DNA from 3 places in the Pseudoalteromonas sp. S3785 genome. Region 2 is predicted to be linked to each of the others. Evidence: predicted binding sites of a transcription regulator. Region 2 holds the regulator's gene; each other region holds the start of a gene.

The links. The regulator MetJ, encoded in region 2, represses methionine synthesis genes. The targets are predictions, from matches to a motif close to TAGACGTCTAGACGTCTA.
Region 1: a site for MetJ is predicted at 2,396-2,413, ahead of metA (homoserine O-acetyltransferase MetA). Genes of this name have one in related genera too.
Region 3: a site for MetJ is predicted at 3,807-3,824, ahead of CWC17_RS08295 (methylenetetrahydrofolate reductase). Genes of this name have one in related genera too.

What each region holds. Positions count from the first base shown of each region.
Region 1 covers NZ_PNCT01000014.1:1,523-8,038, forward strand. The annotation lists gene CWC17_RS04465 (histone deacetylase family protein) at 1-44, opposite strand, end outside; gene CWC17_RS04470 (PilZ domain-containing protein) at 98-463, opposite strand; gene ettA (energy-dependent translational throttle protein EttA) at 582-2,255, opposite strand; gene metA (homoserine O-acetyltransferase MetA) at 2,490-3,437, shown strand; gene CWC17_RS04485 (homocysteine S-methyltransferase family protein) at 3,427-4,500, shown strand; gene metH (methionine synthase) at 4,511-6,516, shown strand, end outside.
Region 2 covers NZ_PNCT01000055.1:931-7,446, forward strand. The annotation lists gene metL (bifunctional aspartate kinase/homoserine dehydrogenase II) at 1-1,594, opposite strand, end outside; gene metB (cystathionine gamma-synthase) at 1,601-2,848, opposite strand; gene metJ (met regulon transcriptional regulator MetJ) at 3,117-3,437, shown strand; gene CWC17_RS14160 (malic enzyme-like NAD(P)-binding protein) at 3,499-4,740, opposite strand; gene rpmE (50S ribosomal protein L31) at 5,261-5,476, opposite strand; gene priA (primosomal protein N') at 5,709-6,516, shown strand, end outside.
Region 3 covers NZ_PNCT01000028.1:18,587-25,102, reverse strand. The annotation lists gene CWC17_RS08310 (DUF3581 domain-containing protein) at 1-353, shown strand, start outside; gene CWC17_RS08305 (DEAD/DEAH box helicase) at 447-1,697, shown strand; gene CWC17_RS08300 (sensor domain-containing diguanylate cyclase) at 1,753-2,730, shown strand; gene CWC17_RS08295 (methylenetetrahydrofolate reductase) at 2,807-3,763, opposite strand; gene CWC17_RS08290 (M16 family metallopeptidase) at 4,023-6,516, shown strand, end outside.

The DNA of each region.
Region 1 (6,516 bases), on a different contig from region 2:
TAATTACTGTGATAGACCAAAGGTAAATGAGGGTTTAGGCGCATAACTGTATCAATAATAAAGTTTGCGCTATGGTAATAAACTTAACTAAAGCAGTCTATTGTGGGTCTTCAATTAATGAAGTAAGTTCTCGGTGAAGTAGTTTGTCATCAGCTAAATTAAGCTCTACCAATCGTTTTAAATAGGTAATGCTGTTTATATCAATATGGTGGCATTTAAGGCCAACGTGCTTTTGCTCAATATGGCAAATAAGAACGTCCATTCTTATTTCTATATCGCTTTGTGGCAAAGTAAAGCGTAGTGTTGCGTCGCTGTCTTTTTTACCATTAAAAGCGTCACATTTTGTGATCAGCGCTCCGTGTAACGATACATCAAGCAACTTACATGGGTAAGTGCTCCCTGCAAATTCTAGCTGTGCAGAAGTTGAAAAAAGAATGCGCGAGAACTGACGACGATTTTCCATAAAACGAGTGCCTTTTTTGTAATATTTTAAACAAGCATAGCGGGAAATAGCGCATAGCGATAAAAAAAGGCATAAAAAAGCCCCGCATAAATGCAGGGCTTGTTGTATCAGTTAACACTTAACCAATTTTTTTGTACTTAATACGCTTAGGTTGCGCAGCTTCTGCACCTAAGGTCTTTTTAAGCCACTCTTCGTATTCAGTGTAGTTACCATCGAAAAAGTTAATTTGGCCTTCGTCGCGGTAATCTAAAATGTGTGTTGCAATACGGTCAAGGAACCAACGGTCATGCGATATACACATTACACAGCCTGGGAACTCTAAAATAGCGTTTTCAAGCGCGCGTAGTGTTTCAACATCAAGGTCATTGGTTGGCTCATCCAGTAGTACCACGTTACCGCCCGCTTTTAAAAGCTTAGCAAGGTGTAGGCGGTTACGCTCACCACCCGATAAGTCTTTTACAAACTTTTGCTGGTCGTTACCTTTAAAGTTAAAGCGGCTAACGTATGCACGGCTTGGGAACTCAAAGTTACCAATTTTTAGCACATCTTGCCCGTCAGATATTTCTTGGAAAACAGTTTTGCTTTCGTCCATATTGCCACGGAACTGATCAACTGTTGCAAGCTCTACAGTTTCACCTACGCTGATGCTGCCGCTATCTGGCTGCTCTTCACCACTTAGCATTTTAAATAGGGTTGATTTACCCGCACCATTGGCACCAATAATGCCCACAATCGCGCCTTTTGGCATACTAAAGCTTAAATCGTCGATTAATACGCGATCGCCAAAGCTCTTACGTAAGTTATTCACTTCAAGCACTTGGTCGCCTAAACGCGGGCCTGGTGGAATAAATAGCTCGTTAGTTTCGTTACGCTTTTGGTAATCAGACTGCTGTAGCTCGCTAAACTGCGCCATACGTGCTTTAGACTTAGCTTGGCGGCCTTTAGGGTTTGAACGTACCCACTCAAGCTCTTGAGCAATTGATTTTTGACGTGCTTTTTCAGATTTTTGCTCTTGCTGTAAACGTGCATCTTTTTGTTCAAGCCAAGAAGAGTAATTACCTTCCCACGGAATACCTTCACCACGGTCAAGCTCTAGTATCCAGCCAGCTACATTATCAAGGAAGTAACGGTCATGGGTTACTGCCACAACAGTGCCTTCGTAATCATGTAAGAAGCGCTCAAGCCATGCAACCGACTCAGCATCTAAGTGGTTAGTAGGCTCATCGAGAATAAGCATATCTGGCTTTTCAAGTAATAAACGACAAATAGCAACACGGCGACGCTCACCACCTGAAAGGTGCTCAATTTTAGCATCCCATTCTGGTAGACGAAGTGCATCAGCAGCGCGCTCTAAAACGTTATCGATGTTGTGGCCATCGTGCGCTTGAATAATCGCTTCAAGCTCGCCTTGCTCTTTTGCTAGGGCGTCAAAGTCAGCGTCTTCCATTGCGTACTCGTTGTACACTTCGTCAAGGCGATTAAGGGCGTGTTTAACTTCGCCAACGGCTTCTTCAACTATTTCGCGTACTGTTTTGCTTTCATCCAGTACTGGCTCTTGCGGTAAGTAACCAATTTTAGTGCCCGGTTGAGGGCGCGCCTCACCTTCAAAGTCTTGGTCAACACCGGCCATAATGCGAAGTAATGTAGATTTACCAGCACCATTTAAACCTAGCACGCCAATTTTAGCGCCAGGGAAAAAGTGCAACGAAATATCTTTTAAAATTGTGCGCTTAGGTGGCACAACTTTAGATACTCGACTCATCGAGAAAATAAACTTATCAGGTAAAACCATGGAGGAAAGCCTTCAAATAATAATAAAAATTTCAATGTTGTATTGTAGTGGCTCACGGGTGAAACAGTCAACGAATGGCGGGTTTTAAAGCGCTAATGGCTGCAGGTTGATAAAGTATAAAATCATGAATAAATTTCATTTAGACATCTATACATCTAGAGGTTGATATTTTTGGCATTCTGTTCATAATGAGAGCGTATTAATTCTCGGTTTTTATGAGCAGGAGCTTAAAAGATGCCAATTACAGTTAAAGACGAACTACCGGCTATTGCCCGTTTGCGTGAAGAAAACGTGTTTGTAATGCCAAAAAGTCGTGCAAAAACGCAAGAAATACGTCCAATGCGTTTGGCTATTTTAAATTTAATGCCTAATAAAGTAGAAACCGAAGTACAGTTTATTCGTTTGCTTGCTAATTCTCCTTTGCAAGTAAATGTAGAGCTATTGCGCCTAGATACGCACCGCAGCAGTAGCAACTCTGAAGAGCACCTAGATACTTTTTACCGTTATTTCTCCGAGGTAAAAGACAATAACTACGATGCATTGATCGTTACCGGCGCGCCACTAGCTCACCTTGAATACGACGATGTTGCCTACTGGGACGAGCTAAAAGTGATTATTGATTGGGCAGAGCAGCACGTTACCTCTACGTTGTTTTCGTGCTGGGCGGCGCATGCAGCGTTATACCACCGTTACAATTTAAAGCGTGATTTAAAAGAAGATAAACTCTGTGGCGTGTTTACCCACCAATGTTACTTTGACCATGGGGCGCTTACAAGAGGCTTCGACGATACCTTTTTAGTGCCGCACTCACGTTATGGCCACATAGATATAAATAAAATTAATGCCTGCGACGATATAGTCGTGCTGGCAGGCTCTGAAAAAGTAGGCGCTTACTTAATGAAAAATAAGTCGGGCAGCCAAGTGTTTATAACTGGCCACCCAGAATACGATGCCGACACACTAAAAGCAGAGTACGAACGCGATTTACAGAAAAGCCCTGATGCGCCAAAACCCGAAAACTATTTTCCAGATAACGATGCAAGTAAAAAGCCCTCAAAAACGTGGCAAAGCCATGCCTTTTTGCTGTTTTCGAACTGGTTAAACTACTACGTGTACCAAACTACACCTTATGATATTAATCTAGTTAGCCAAGATGTGAGGACTAACAACTATGCCGAATAACGTGCCAAACAAAAATAAGCAAAGCGAATTAAGCGCTGCGCTAAAACAGCGTATTTTAATTTTAGATGGTGCAATGGGTACCATGATCCAAACTCACAAGCTTGAAGAAGAAGACTACCGAGGCGAGCGTTTTAAAGACTGGCACGTACTAATTAAAGGCAATAACGATTTATTAAGCCTTACAAAACCTGAGCTAATAACCGATATACACCGTAGCTTTTTAGCCGCCGGTGCAGATATTATTGAAACCAATACCTTTAACTCAACCACCATTTCGATGGAAGATTACGACATGGCCAGCATAAGTCGTGAGGTAAACCTAGAGTCGGCCAAGCTTGCGCGCGCTATATGTGACGAGTTCACAGCTCAAAACCCAGAAAAACCACGCTATGTAGCCGGTGTGTTAGGGCCAACCTCTAAAACCTGCTCTATCTCGCCAGATGTAAACGACCCAGGCTATCGTAATATTACCTTTGATAAGCTGGTTACTGCGTATGTTGAGTCTACCTTGGCATTAATGGAAGGCGGCGCTGATTTAATACTTATCGAAACCATATTCGACACCCTAAATGCAAAAGCAGCCTCATTTGCAGTAGAAGAAGCGTTTGAGCAAGCCGGGCGCACATTACCAGTGATGATCTCGGGCACCATTACTGATGCGTCAGGCCGTACGCTTTCAGGGCAAACAACCGAGGCATTTTATAACTCTATTCGCCATATTAAGCCTATTTCAATTGGCCTTAATTGCGCCCTTGGCCCCGACTTACTGCGCCAATACGTAGAAGAGCTTTCGCGCGTATGCGAAACCTTTACCTCAGTGCACCCAAATGCGGGTTTACCAAATGAGTTTGGTGAGTATGACCTAGAAGCAGAGGACATGGCCGCCGAGATTATCGATTGGGGTAAATCGGGCTTTATAAATATTGTGGGTGGGTGCTGTGGCACCACGCCTGCGCATATTCGCGCCTTTGCTAAAGGGCTTGAAGGGGTTACACCTCGCCCTTTACCAGAGCTTGATGTTCGCATGCGTTTATCAGGCCTTGAAGCCTGTAACTTAAATTAAGGAGCCGACAATGACTCAACAAATTGCAGTATTTACCAACGTCGGCGAGCGTACTAACGTAACCGGTTCTGCCATGTTTAAACGCTTAATCATGGAAGAAGATTACGAGACAGCGCTTAACGTTGCTCGCGAACAAGTAGAAAATGGCGCCCAAATTATTGATATAAACATGGACGAAGCCATGTTGGACTCAAAAGCAGCCATGGTTAAGTTTTTAAACTTAATTGCCTCAGAGCCCGATATATCTAAAGTGCCTATTATGGTCGACTCCTCTAAATGGGAGGTAATAGAGGCAGGCCTTAAATGTATTCAAGGCAAAGCTATTGTTAACTCAATATCGCTTAAAGAGGGTGAAGAGCCGTTTAAACGCCAAGCTAAAATTATTAAACGATTTGGCGCAGCCGCTGTTGTTATGGCGTTTGATACCGAAGGCCAAGCTGACACCGCAGATAGAAAGTACGAAATATGTGAGCGCAGCTACAAAATATTAGTCGATGAAATAGGTTTTCCGCCGGAGGATATTATATTCGACCCTAATATATTTGCTGTAGCCACCGGTATAGAAGAGCACGACAACTACGCCGTAGAATTTATTGAAGGCACACGCCGCATTAAGCAAAACTTACCTCACTGTAAAGTGTCGGGCGGGGTGTCTAATGTATCGTTTTCGTTTAGGGGTAATAACCCCGTACGTGAAGCCATTCACTCGGTGTTTTTATACCACGCGATAAAAGCGGGTATGGATATGGGCATTGTAAACGCAGGTCAACTTGCGGTTTACGACGACATCCCCGAGGAACTTCGTAAAGCCGTAGAAGACGTAATCCTCAATACCGACCCCGGTGCAGGTGAGCGCCTTGTTGAAATAGCCCCTAAGTTTTCGGGTATGGCACAAGCCGAACGCGTAGAAGATTTAGAATGGCGCACATGGCCTGTTGAAAAACGCCTAGAGCACGCCCTTGTCAAAGGCATTACCACCTTTATAGATGAAGACACGGAAGAGTGCCGCGCAGCTGCCGATAAGCCTATTCACGTGATTGAAGGGCCACTCATGGATGGCATGAACGTGGTAGGGGATTTATTTGGTGCAGGTAAAATGTTTTTACCGCAGGTTGTTAAATCTGCCCGCGTAATGAAGCGCGCAGTGGCCTACCTAGACCCATTCATAGAAGCTGAAAAAGAAGAAGGCGCCACTAACGGTAAAGTAGTTATGGCCACCGTAAAAGGCGACGTGCACGACATTGGTAAAAACATTGTAGGCGTAGTACTGCAATGTAATAACTACGAAGTGATCGACTTAGGCGTAATGGTACCTGCCGAAAAAATACTGCAAACCGCCATTGACGAAAAAGCCGACATAATCGGCCTTTCGGGTTTAATTACCCCATCGCTTGATGAAATGGTACACGTAGCCAAAGAAATGACCCGCCGAGGCTTTGAGTTACCACTTATGATTGGCGGCGCTACGACCTCTAAAGCGCATACTGCAGTAAAAATAGAGCCACAGTACGACAAAGGCGTAGTGTACGTAAATAACGCCAGCCGAGCAGTGGGCGTAGTATCCAGCTTGTTATCAAACGATCTAAAACCCGCCTTTTTAGAAAAAACCAAAGCCGAGTACGACAAAGTACGCGAGCAGCAAGCGCGCAAAAAGCCACGTTCAAAACCGGTTACCATACAGCGTGCCCGCGATAACGCCGCCAAGCTTGATTGGGATAACTACACGCCACCTGTGCCTAAAAAACTGGGCGTGACTGAGTTTAATAATGTATCAATCGCCACGTTACGTAAATACATAGATTGGACCCCGTACTTTATGACGTGGTCAATCGCTGGTAAATACCCGCGCATAATGGACGATGAAGTCGTTGGCGAGCAAGCACGTAGCTTATTTAAAGACGCTAACGACATGCTCGACGACCTTGAAAAGTCAGGTGCTTTGCAACCTTTAGGTGTTATTGGTTTATTCCCTGCAAACCGTGTGGGCGATGACATAGAAATTTACACTGACGAAAC
Region 2 (6,516 bases):
CTCGCTCTACAAAGTCGGTGTATAATTGGCTAAATTGCTCGCTTGCCGTTATATCAACAACAACTTTGTGCTCGTAATCAAGTTCGTTTAATGCACTTAATAAATCCGCCTGCTCATAAGCAACGGCATTATGCTGCCATTGTTTTTTCCATTGCCCAAGCGTAATACCCGAGGCATTAAATAGCATATGTTGCGAGCGAATTAACCCAACTAGCTTAATACTATAATCGCCCGACAAACGCTTAAATTGAGCTTCTAGCTGGCTTAAAAATTCATCGCCTACATTACCTAAACCAGCCACAACTAAGGCAATCTCTTGGCCTTTATTAATTAATTTTTCGTGCAATAAACTCAATACATCGCTTTCTATTAACTGATCAGTTAACAGCAATGTATAGCCTGTATCTTGATGAATAAAACGAGGGTAAATACTTTGCTGATTTAAAACCTCAGCCGCTAATGTACTTAGGGTGTAAACATCTTGCGTAGGTGCAACAACCGCGCAGCCATTTAAATTAGACTCACTTATGTTTGCTCGCCCAGCAAAATAACTCACTACTTGATGCGTTGCCCCCGCGGGCACAACTAAGTATGTATCGCCGTTGTGTATAAAATGATGAAGGCTGTGTTGAATAAGTTGGCTAACATGCGCCACTTCACCCGCGTTAATACCTTCTACAAGTAGTAAATCAACGTTTTGTAATGTAGTAATGAAACGTTTTTGCTTAGCTTTGCCTTGTTTTACAATATTGGTAGGGGCAGTTTGCACATCAAAACTGCTACGTACAGCCAGTTTAATATTACTATGTTTTAAAGGCGAAAGCGTTTTTGCATGTAACACAGGGTTACCCAACCGAGCTAATAGGTTAGCTTGTTCACGGCACACTTTGTTGTACTTAATCGCCTTTTCAACTTTACGGGGATCTGCACTAAACACGCCAGGTGTATCAGTCCAAATACATACATTGTGTGCGTCGCAATAATTGGCTAATAAAGTGGCGCTGTAGTCACTGCCATTACGCCCAAGCGTAACTGTTTCGCCATCAGCACTTGCTGCGATAAACCCTGTTACTACGTTAATTTTATTTGCTTCAATAACTTGGCTGCATTGCTGCTTGTTTTTCGCATGCAAAAGCTCCCCGCTTGTTACACTAAACAGCGCTCTAGCATCATGAGCACACGCTTGAATGTTTAATTGCGTTAAATAGGCCGCCAATAACCGCGCAGACCACAGTTCGCCATGCGCCAGTAGCGCCGCCTCTTGCAACTGCTGCTCGTTGGCTTGCTCTGCCACATCACTTAGCTCTTGCGCTAACACAGCTAAAGCTGCGTGTTTAGCATCGGCTTTTAATAACGCTTCAATTAATGCTGTTTGGTGGTTACTCAATTGCAGTAAAATATCAGCAACGGCTTGCTTATCTTGTTGTTGATAACTTTGCCACAGCGAAACCAAGGTATCAGTGGTTTTACCCGCAGCAGATACAACCACGCAGTCGCCTGGCTGTGTGTGAGCAATAATAATTTTTGCCACACTTTGATAGCGCTCGCTCGAACTTAAGCTCGAGCCACCAAACTTATGTACACTATTTACCATACTCAATCACCACAAAGCTGGATGGGCAGCCTGCTGCTTTACATCACCATTGGCATTGCCTGCGGCTTTACCAACGCGCCCTACATTTTTATTTTGTCCAGGTTTAACTAAGTTAAAAACACGCTCAAAATCAGCTAATAGATCTTCTACATCTTCAATACCGACCGAAATACGAATTAACGTATCGCCCACTCCCGCTTCTAGACGCGCTTTTGGCTCCATACCTGCATGAGTCATGGTCGCAGGGTGACAAATTAAACTCTCAACCCCACCTAGCGATTCAGCTAAGCTAAACTCTTTAAGGCTTGTTAAAAACGCCGCAGCATCATCCACATCCCCCTTAATATCAAAGCTAACCATGCCACCAAAGCCAAGTTGTTGGGCTTTAGCAAGCGTATGTTGAGGGTGCGATTCAAGGCCAGGGTAGTAAACTTGGCTAACATACTCAGAGCTTTCAAGGTATTTAGCAATCGCCAGAGCATTTTCTTGGTGCTGCCTTAAGCGCACATTTAAAGTACGTAAACCACGTAACGTTAAATAGCTATCAAATGGAGCGCCGGTAATGCCAATGTTATTGGCCCACCAAGCAAGCTCATCACCAAGCTCTTGTGTTGCAGCAACAACTGCACCGCCTACAACATCAGAATGGCCGTTGATATATTTAGTGGTTGAGTGCACCACAATATCTACGCCAAACTTAATTGGATTTTGTAATGCCGGAGATAAAAAGGTGTTATCGGCAGCCACTAATGCACCGCACTGTTTTGCTATATCCGTCACGGCTTTCATATCCGTTAGGCGCAGCACAGGGTTACTGGGTGTTTCTATCCAAATTAATTTAGGTTTAATGGTTAAAATTTGTTCTAGGTTTTCTGAGTTAGTTAAATCTAGTACTTTAAGTTTAAGCAAGCCGCGTTTTTCTAACGACGTAAATAAACGGTAGCTGCCGCCATAACAATCGTGAGGGATAACCAAGGTATCATCGTTATTTAATAACTGTGTGGCTAAATGCACCGCAGCCATGCCCGTAGCAGTAATAATTCCCCGCGCGCCACCTTCAAGCTCTGCTAGCGTTTCAGCTAAAATATCGCGATTAGGATTGCCACTGCGCCCATAGTCATATGCGCGCTTAGTATCAAAATCGGCAAACGAATATGTCGTCGATAAATAAATTGGCGGTACAACGGCGCCATGATGTTTATCGGCATCAACCCCATTTCGTACAGCAATGGTTGCTTTGTTTTTTTCGCTCATATTCGTCACCTGATTAATTTGGATGTTTAGACGTCTAAAAGAGTAAGTTATCCATTATAATAAGTCAAAGCTTTTAAAGCTCTAGATGGCTAAAAATAATATACGTGTAAAGCCCTCATAAATCTTTATTTGACGTTACAGCCAGCTTATTAAGATAGATTGCTATCTATTATTTGACTATCTTTTTTAAAACGATAGAATTTCACGCATATTTACACGCTTTTTACGCCGTGTGAGAAATTAATAATCTGAGGCAACGATACATCTTATGGCTAAATGGAATGGTGAGTATATTCACCCATACGCAGAACACGGGAAAAAATCAGAGCAAGTTAAAAAGATCACCGTTTCGATCCCGCTAAATGTATTAAAAGTATTAACTGATGAGCGTACACGTCGTCAAATAAACAACCTGCGTCATGCAACAAATAGCGAGTTACTATGCGAAGCGTTTTTGCATGCATTTACAGGCCAACCATTACCTAATGATGATGACCTACGTAAAGACAACGCAGAAAAAGTACCTGAAGAAGTTAAAAAAATAATGCAAGAAATGGGTTTAGAAGTGCCTATTTTAGACGAAGAATAAAACGTCTTTTTAAACAAAAAAACCTCAGCATGCTGAGGTTTTTTTGTTTAAGCGCTATATATTACGCCATGTAATTTTCAGGCAAGTCGATTTGTGCCACGCCCGATTCAACAGCCGCCATCGCAACCGCCTTGGCTATACGTGGTAATAAACGCGGGTCCATCGGCTTAGGAATAATGTAATCTGCACCAAATTCGAGCTTTTCTACACCCGCCGCTGTTAATACTTGCTCAGGCACTGGCTCTTTAGCAATACTACGAATAGCTTCAACAGCAGCTATTTTCATTTCATCGTTAATTGCGCTTGCACGCACATCTAAAGCACCACGGAAAATAAACGGGAAACATAAAACATTATTAACTTGGTTAGGAAAATCAGAACGCCCTGTGGCCATAATTAAGTCTTTACGCGCACTGTGCGCAAGCTCAGGTGCAATTTCAGGATCTGGGTTTGAACATGCAAATACCACTGGCTTATCGGCCATTAACTTTAGGTCTTCAGGTGCTAGCAAATTAGGACCCGATACACCTACAAATACATCTGCATCAGCAATTACATCTTGCAGCGTGCGCTTATCTGTATTGTTAGCAAAAAGCTGTTTGTATTCATTTAAGTCATCACGACGAGTATGAATAACCCCTTTGCGGTCTAGCATATAAATATGTTCGCGCAATGCTCCACACTTAATTAACAGCTCCATACACGCAACTGCTGCAGCACCGGCACCTAAGCATACAATAATGGCATCTTCTATTGATTTGCCTTGCACTTCTAATGCGTTAAGCATCCCTGCTGCAGTTACAATAGCGGTACCGTGTTGGTCATCATGAAAAACCGGAATACTGCAGCGTTCAATAAGCGCTTTTTCAATTTCAAAACACTCTGGCGCTTTAATATCTTCTAAGTTAATACCACCAAACGTGTCTGCAATGTTGGCCACTGTATTTATAAAATCTTCGGTGGTGCGATGCTTAACTTCAATATCAATAGAGTCAAGGCCGGCAAAACGCTTAAATAAGAGCGCCTTACCTTCCATAACAGGCTTAGAGGCTAGTGGCCCTAAATTACCTAAACCTAAAATTGCCGTACCATTACTGATAACTGCAACCATATTCCCTTTACCGGTGTATTTATACGCATTGGCTGGATCTGCTGCAATTTCTCGCACAGGCTCTGCTACACCTGGGCTATAGGCTAATGCTAAATCTTGCACCGTTTCAGCTGGTTTTGTTAGCTCAATGCTGATTTTGCCTGGAACGGGGTGAGAATGGTAATGTAATGCTTGTTCACGAAAATCTGACATAACGCGATGGTATCCTGCAATTTAAGTTAAGTGAGAGGGAGTATGGCGCTAAGATACTCTTATTAATTTTAAATTCCAAGCAATATCAGGTCTATCCTGTTATATGCTATATCCGTTAATTTTAAGTGATTTATCAGCAACTTCGCTAAAAGTTATCAACATTAAACAAATAAAAATTCATTCAAAAAGTGCTTTTTGAGGTTCATTTTACCTAAACAATATTTTTGGTATTTTGCATGATATTAGTTTATCAAACTGCACCATTATGGCGCGTTAATCACTGTTAAAAACAAATATCGCCACGATTAGCGCTTTTAACAACTTGGTTAAAAATTAACGTATAAAAAATATAGAGAAGAATTGTCTGTTTGTCTGCAAAGCTTTATGCATATTCAGAATAAGAACAGGAAATAGTTATGCAGTGGGGATATGGTAATAATTGGTAGTTTTCTACCCCAAAAGGTGAATTTTAGACACAAAAAAAGCATCCGAAGATGCTTTTTTTACTAAACAGCAATAATTATTTTTTGCTGCTAAGTGCACCGAAGCGCTTGTTGAAGCGATCAACACGGCCGCCAGTGTCTAAAATCTTTTGCTTACCAGTGTAAAACGGGTGACACGCTGAACATACGTCTAGGTGAATGTCTTTACAAAGAGTAGAACGAGTTTCGAATTTGTTTCCGCATGAACATGTTGCAGAAATTACTTCGTACTTAGGGTGAATACCTTCTTTCATAGGAACCTCTAGTTAAGGCCGCATCGCTCTCCAAACCCGAAGTCTGGCACCATACGTCGTTAAAACAAATTTATAGGCCGCGGATTTTATCCAACTAGCCTGCCCCGCACAAGCTTTAATTACGCTTTTTGTCAAAAAAGTAACCAACTAGCCTTAGAGCGACTATTTGAGTGTAGGTTTTTAGCCTTATTTTTAGTACATTAAGCTATTACCCTTTATCACATGAGTTGTTATGCGCTTTGTTGAAGTTGCTATAAAAGTTCCGTTACCACGCACCTTTGATTATAAAATAGATGAACAACTTATCTCGCCCACAGCGACAATTATGCCTGGGATGCGTGTTTTGGTGCCTTTTGGGAATCAAAAGAAAGTAGCTGTTGTTCTTGCACTTAAAACGCATACCGATGTACCCGAGAACAAAATTAAAGCGGTTAGTGAAGTTATTGACCAAACCCCCATTTTATCATCGCAGCATTTAGAACTGCTTAGCTTTACCGCACGTTACTATTGCTATCCACTCGGTGAAACGATACATATTGCACTGCCAAGTGCGCTTCGCCAAGGTGAACACCCTGATAAAACCAGCATAAGTATGGTTAGTCTTACCGAAAAAGGCGCAAAAATACCGTCATTAAAAGCGAAAACCCAGTTAAACTTGTTAAAGCAGCTCGCACAATCAGGTAAGTCATCATTAACCGAACTAAAAGCGCTCGGCTTTAGTAAAAAAACAATAGATGCCTTAATAGATAAAGAATTTATAACCCAAAGCATTGAGCACGACAACCAATGGCAAAGCGTTGCGCCCACAGTCGGTACTAAGCCAGTACTGAATAAAGAGCAAGCCGTAGCGTGCACAACAATAAATCAAAGCGTTGGTTTTAATAGCTTTTTATTAGAAGGTGTGACCGGCAGCGGTAAAACCGAAGTATATTTACAATGCTTAGAAGAAGTCCTCAAACGTGGCGAACAAGCCCTAGTGCTAGTGCCTGAAATAGGGTTAACGCCACAAACCGTCAACCGATTTCGTCGTCGCTTCCCTG
Region 3 (6,516 bases), on a different contig from region 2:
ACTATGTTGAATTTTCTGGTGCTGCATTTCCGCATGTAATTATTCCGCTAATGGGCAAGCAAGATGTAATGATTAACCCAGCGCGCCCTATGGTTATTTACGAGTCGATGATCATTAATCTTGATAACATTGATATTCAAGCGCCAACGCTTGAGTTTGCTGAGCCAAGTTTTGAGTACACAGGTAAGCGCGGCAAAATTACCTTGCGCTTTGACCTATTAGAAAACGGCGAAAAAGTCGGTTTTGGTGAAAAACACATGGTAGTGTCGGGTATTCGTGAATACTGCCAAGCAACGGTTGATGACTTAATCGCGTTTTATAATGAGCGAAAAGCCACCTTAAAACCGGCTTAAAGTTTATTTTAAATAAAGGCGCTATTTATAGCGCCTTTTTTATTACTAAAGCTCAGGTATAATGGTGCTCTTTGTTATTTTAAAGCTAAGCCTATGTCTGCCACATCGTTCTCATCTCTAAAACTCGATTCGTTATTACTAACAGCAATTGAGCAAAATAATTACACCACGCCTACCGCCATTCAGGTTAAAACTATTCCGCACATATTAGCGGGCAGCGATGTAATGGGCAGTGCGCAAACAGGCACAGGTAAAACAGCCGCCTTTGTACTACCACTACTACATAAGCTTTTAAATACACCAAAAAAAGATGAGCCAGGTATAGCCCGAGTGGTTATTTTAACCCCCACACGTGAGCTTGCTCAGCAAGTATTTGCAAGCTTTGAAAAATACGCTCAAGGCAGCAATATTCAAGGCGCTTTAGCGTATGGCGGCGCAAGTATTGGCCCACAAATTAAAGCACTTAAAACGGCGCAAGTGATAGTCGCAACGCCTGGGCGTTTACTTGATCATATCGTTAAAGGCAGTGTGGTGCTTTCAAGTGTTGATTCGTTAGTATTTGATGAAGCCGACCGTATGCTGGATATGGGCTTTATTGATGAAATAAAACGTATTTTGCGCCACATTCCAGGCGATCGCCAAACCTTATTGTTCTCAGCCACATTCGATGACAGCGTGTTTGAGCTGAGTAAAAAGCTACTTAAAAACCCCGAGCTGATTGAAGTTGATAAACGTAACTCAGCCGCCGTTGAAGTAGAGCAAGTTATTTACGCAGTTGATGAAGATAGAAAGCGCGAGCTAGTATCACACATGATTGGCATGAAAAATTGGCGCCAAGTACTTATATTTACACGTACCAAACAAATGGCCGATAAACTTGCCAAAGAAATGTGTAAAGACGGTTTAAAAACTGAGTCTATCCATGGCGGTAAATCGCAAGGTGCACGCGACCGTGCATTACAAAACTTTAAAGAAGGCACAACGCGCGTATTAGTTGCCACCGATGTAGCTGCCCGCGGTTTAGATATTCCCGCGCTTAAGTACGTAATAAATTTTGAGCTACCTTACATAGCAGAAGATTACGTACACCGAATTGGCCGTACAGGGCGCGCTGGTGAGCAAGGCCTTGCCATGTCGCTGGTAAGTATTGACGAGCAATGGCTACTGGAAGAAATTGAAGTACTACTTGATACCCGTTTAACACCACAATGGCTAGAAGGTTACGAGCCTGATTTAAACAAGCCCCCTAAAGATAACCGTAAAAACACCAATAAAGCCCGTAAAGATCGCGATAAAAAGCGCATTACGGGGCAAAGAGCACCAAGTAAACGCCGCAGAAAGTAGCCTTAAACATATTTATTTGGCTATACTAAGGCGACTAAATAGCTGAGGTATAGTTATGTTTGAAACAGATAAATGGGCATTTTCTGGTATCGATGGCCAAATATCATTACATAAATGGCAAAAAACCATTGATCTGATTACGGGGCTTTTTTCGGCTCCTTCCGGCTATATAGTTCAGGCTACTAGTAAAGGCTATCGCGTAGTTATTAGAGCAAATGAAGGCGGCTCACACTTTGAAACCAACCCTATACTCCCTCCAGAAACGCCCTTATTTTGTAAATATGTAGCCGAAAACAACAACACTTTGTATGTTAGCGATACCCGCAACGATACGCAGTGGAATACCATGCCCGAGGTGATTGAAGATGGCGTTGAATCCTACCTAGGCTTGCCAATTCACTGGCCTGAAGGTGAAGTATTTGGCACCTTGTGTTTAAAAGATTCAAAAAAAACCAGTTACACCGATGAATATTTTGAGCTAATAGAGCAGCTTCGTGATTTAATTGAAGACGATTTAGCCCTTATTTATAGCTTTGAGCAAATGCGCGAAATAGCCATGCTTGACCCGCTTACCAATATTTATAATCGCCGTGCACTTAGCTTACTTGCCCAACACAAACTTAATTTAGCGCTGCGTTTAGGTTTTGATGTGTGTTGCTTGTTTATTGATATAAATGACTTTAAAAAACTAAACGACACTTATGGCCATGATATAGGCGATCAGGCACTAATTATTTTGGCAAATACCTTAAAAACACATTTAAGAGAGGCTGATATAGTAGGGCGTTTAGGGGGCGATGAATTTGTAGCAGTGATGCAAATCAGTGATAGAAGTAAGCTTAGCCATATTATTGATAAAATAAAAATTGAGTATACAAACGCACTATTAGAAAACAACGTATGCGCGTTGACACTTAGCATAGGCGAAAGTTTTACTAATAAACAAAAGCAACCTTTTGATACGTTATTAAATTTGGCCGATCACCAAATGTATAAAAATAAACAAGCGTATAAATTGGCTAAAAAAGCATAATAATAAAAGCAATACACTTAAACATAGTAACAAAAAGCAAGCCATTAGGCTTGCTATAAACGGGGAGAATGAGGCTCTAAGCGATTTGTTTTTCGGCTAAGTTTAATTCCATCGTGGCTTTTAATAAACGGTATAAGTTTATTGATGCGTCAATTTCTTCTTTACGGTTTGTTAAGCTTTCAATATTTAAGCCCAGTGGCACATCAAGATGCGCACAGCTTTTAAGTATTAGGTCGAGGTTTTCTCGGCAAATACGTACCGATTCACTTAAGGTGTTCTCTGCATCAAGCATGCGCCATTTAGTGGCCTCTGGCACTGAGATACCCAACCATTGCATAAACTCTAAGGTTTTATCGCCACCGCACGGGGTAAACGTTAAAATAATTCGTTTTGGTGTAATACCTTGCGCTTTACAGGTACGCGCATAACTAGTGATTAGCTCTATCGTTGCTTGTGCGTCGTAAACCGCTTGCGATATAAAAAACTGACACCCTTGTGCTGTTTTTTCTATAAGGCGCTCGTGCTCATTTCGCTTACTTGCATGGCGCTCTGCTATGGTAACGCCCCCTAAAAAGAAGTCATCACTTTGCTCTGCAAGCGTTTTATAGGCATTGGGCAAGCTTAGTTTTATATCACCCACCGATGAAGGGCTACCCACTAAAACCACATTTTTTAAATCGTAGTCGCTTTTGGTTTCATCCAACCAGCCTTTAAACTCTTCTACACCACGCTGTGCCACACTTTTGTAAGTAATAACATCAGGAGCAGATAAATTACGTAGTAAGTGGCTGTATTCACGCGGATCAACCGTTTGTTTAAACGGGAATGGGCGTGCTTTATCTGTACGGCTACTTTCATCTTGAATGTCGTAAATTATTACGCCGTCGTATTCAATTTCGTGTAAGCGAGCAAGTAGTTTTTCTGCAATGATTTTTAGTTGCACTTTATCAGTACCAATTTTAGGCGGGGTAGTACCAATAAGATAAACACCTTGATTGGTGTCTTCTATTTTTTCTTGTAGTGATAAAGCCATAATCCTCATTCCAGCTTAGTCCAATGTATGTAATTTAATATAGCAGCCATTTAGACGTCTAGATAGATTTATTTGGTGAAAGTTTTTCAATTAACTTGAGTATTTTTCATGCTTAAGTGTTTTTAAAATAGGGAATTGACACAGTTGTTTACATTAAAACCGTCGCAAAGCTCTTACAATCATTTCCTTTAGGGCATAATCAACTATGAATTAGCATTAAATCTAATAACAAATTTGCTCAATTTAAAAAGGGACAACAATGAAATTTAAATTACTAGCAACAAGCTTAGCGGTATCGCTGGCACTAACAGGCTGCGCAACACAGCAAAGCGAAAACACCCAAGCAGCACAGCAACAGCAAACAACAGCCGCTGATGAGCGTGTATTTTCGCAAGAGTACTTAATCGAAGAGCTTGATAACGGCTTACGTGTAATGGTTGTTAAAACCGATTACCCCGATGTCGTGTCGCTGCAAATTCCGGTATCGGTTGGTTCACGAAATGAAGTAAAAGAAGGTAAAACCGGGTTTGCTCACTTTTTTGAGCACATGATGTTTAAAGGCTCTAAAAAATTCCCGCAAGACGAATACACTGCCATTTTTAAAAATGCAGGGGTAGATAACCGTGCTTACACCACTAATGATTACACAAACTACCATTTAAACTTTTCAAAGCAGCACCTTGATAAAGTACTTGAAATTGAAGCCGATATTTTTCAAAACTTAACCTACACCGAAGAGCAATTTAGAACCGAAGCGCTAACGGTTAAAGGGGAGTATTTAAAAAATAACGCCAGCCCAATTCGTAAGTTATTGAGCGCAGTTCGCGAAGAAGCGTTTGATACACACACCTATAAACATACCACCATGGGCTTTTTTGAAGATATTGAAGCCATGCCAGATCAAATGGCGTACGGTAAAGAATTTTTTGATAAGTTTTATAAGCCAGAATATGTATCGCTAGTAATTGTTGGCGATGTAGACCCTAAAGCCACGATGGCTATGGTGAAAAAACATTGGGGTGGCTGGAAAAAAGGTAATTACGTTGCCGATATAAAAGCCGAGCCTGCACAACAAGCGCCTAAATATGTACATGAGAAAAACGAAGGTCTGCCGGGTCATTGGTTGCTTGTATCTTACAAAGGTGCGGCCTGGGAGCCTGCAAAAAAAGATAGAGCCGCGCTTGATTTAATCTCACAACTTTATTTTTCAAATAACTCAGATTTATACCAAGAATTGGTTGTTGAAAAACAAATAGCGAGTCAAATGTTTACCTACAATCCAGAGACAAAAGATCCTGGTTTATTGCATGTATTTGTAAAAGTAGAAAATGAAGATGATTTAGCAAAAGCACGCGATGCTATTAATCGCACTTACGCAAAAGCACGTACCGAACTTGTTGATGAGCAAAAACTAAGTGATTTAAAATCGAACCTTAAATACAGCTTTATTAACGGCTTAGATTCATCACAAGCAATTGCGTCAACCCTTGCAAGATACATGCATTTTGAGCGCGATCCAGAGGTAATTAACCAGCTTTATAAATCGGCCGACAACATCACAGCACAAGATATTAAAGCCGTGGCTAATAAATACTTTGTAGATGACACGCGTACAACCGTAACTATGTCGGCACTTGATAAAGCCCCTGGGTTTGAGCAAGAAACAAGCTTAAACGCGTTAGTCGCAAAACTTGATAAAGCCCCTGAAGCACCAGTATTTAAAGTACTTGATAAAACCAATAGCTCGCCACTGATTGATGTAAACTTTTTATTCAATACAGGGGCTGCCGCAGACCCTAAAGGTAAAAAAGGGGTTGCTGCGCTTACAGCCGCTATGCTTGCTCAAGGTGGTTCGCAAAGTACGAGTTACAAAGAGATACAAAAAGCGCTTTACCCGCTTGCGGGTAGTTTCGGTTATCAAATAGATAAAGAAATGCTGTCGTTCCAAGGGCGTATACATAAAGACAATGCTGAAACATGGTATGCAATTATAAGCGAGCAACTGCTTAACCCAGGTTTTAGAGACGATGACTTTAAACGCCTTAAAAAGGAAATGATCGACGGTATTAAGTCGGGCTTAAAAGCATCTAACGATGAAGAGCTAGGTAAAGAAGTACTCTACAGCACGCTTTATAAAGGCCACCCATACAAAAGCTACAACTTCGGCGATATTTCGGATTTAGAAGCACTAACGCTTGATGATGTAAAAGCATTTTACAACACAGAGCTTACCCAATCTAAACTAACACTGGGTTTAATTGGCGCTGTGCCAAAAGCACTTAAAGCCGAAATTAAAAGCGATTTAGCAACCTTACCTAAAGGCGAGCAAAGCCGATTAAGTATTCCTGATGCGCCAGAACTTAGAGGTCATCACGCAACAATTGTAGAAAAGTCGGCGCAATCTACCGCGGTATCGTTTGGGTTCCCAATTGATACTATTCGTAGCAGCGAAGATTGGACCGCCCTTTGGCTTGTGCGTTCGTACTTTGGTGAGCATCGTAGTTCTAACTCATACCTGTATGAGCGAATTCGTCAAACACGGGGTATGAACTACGGTGATTACGCCTACATTGAGTACTTCCCGCGTGGTATGTTTCAAACTAAACCTGATGCAAACTTAGGACGCTCTGAGCAAATATTCCAAATCTGGTTACGCCCGCTGCGCTCTAATAACGATGCACACTTTGCAACGCGTACTGCATTGTTTGAGCTGGATAAGCTCATTAAAAATGGCTTAACCGAAAAAGACTTTG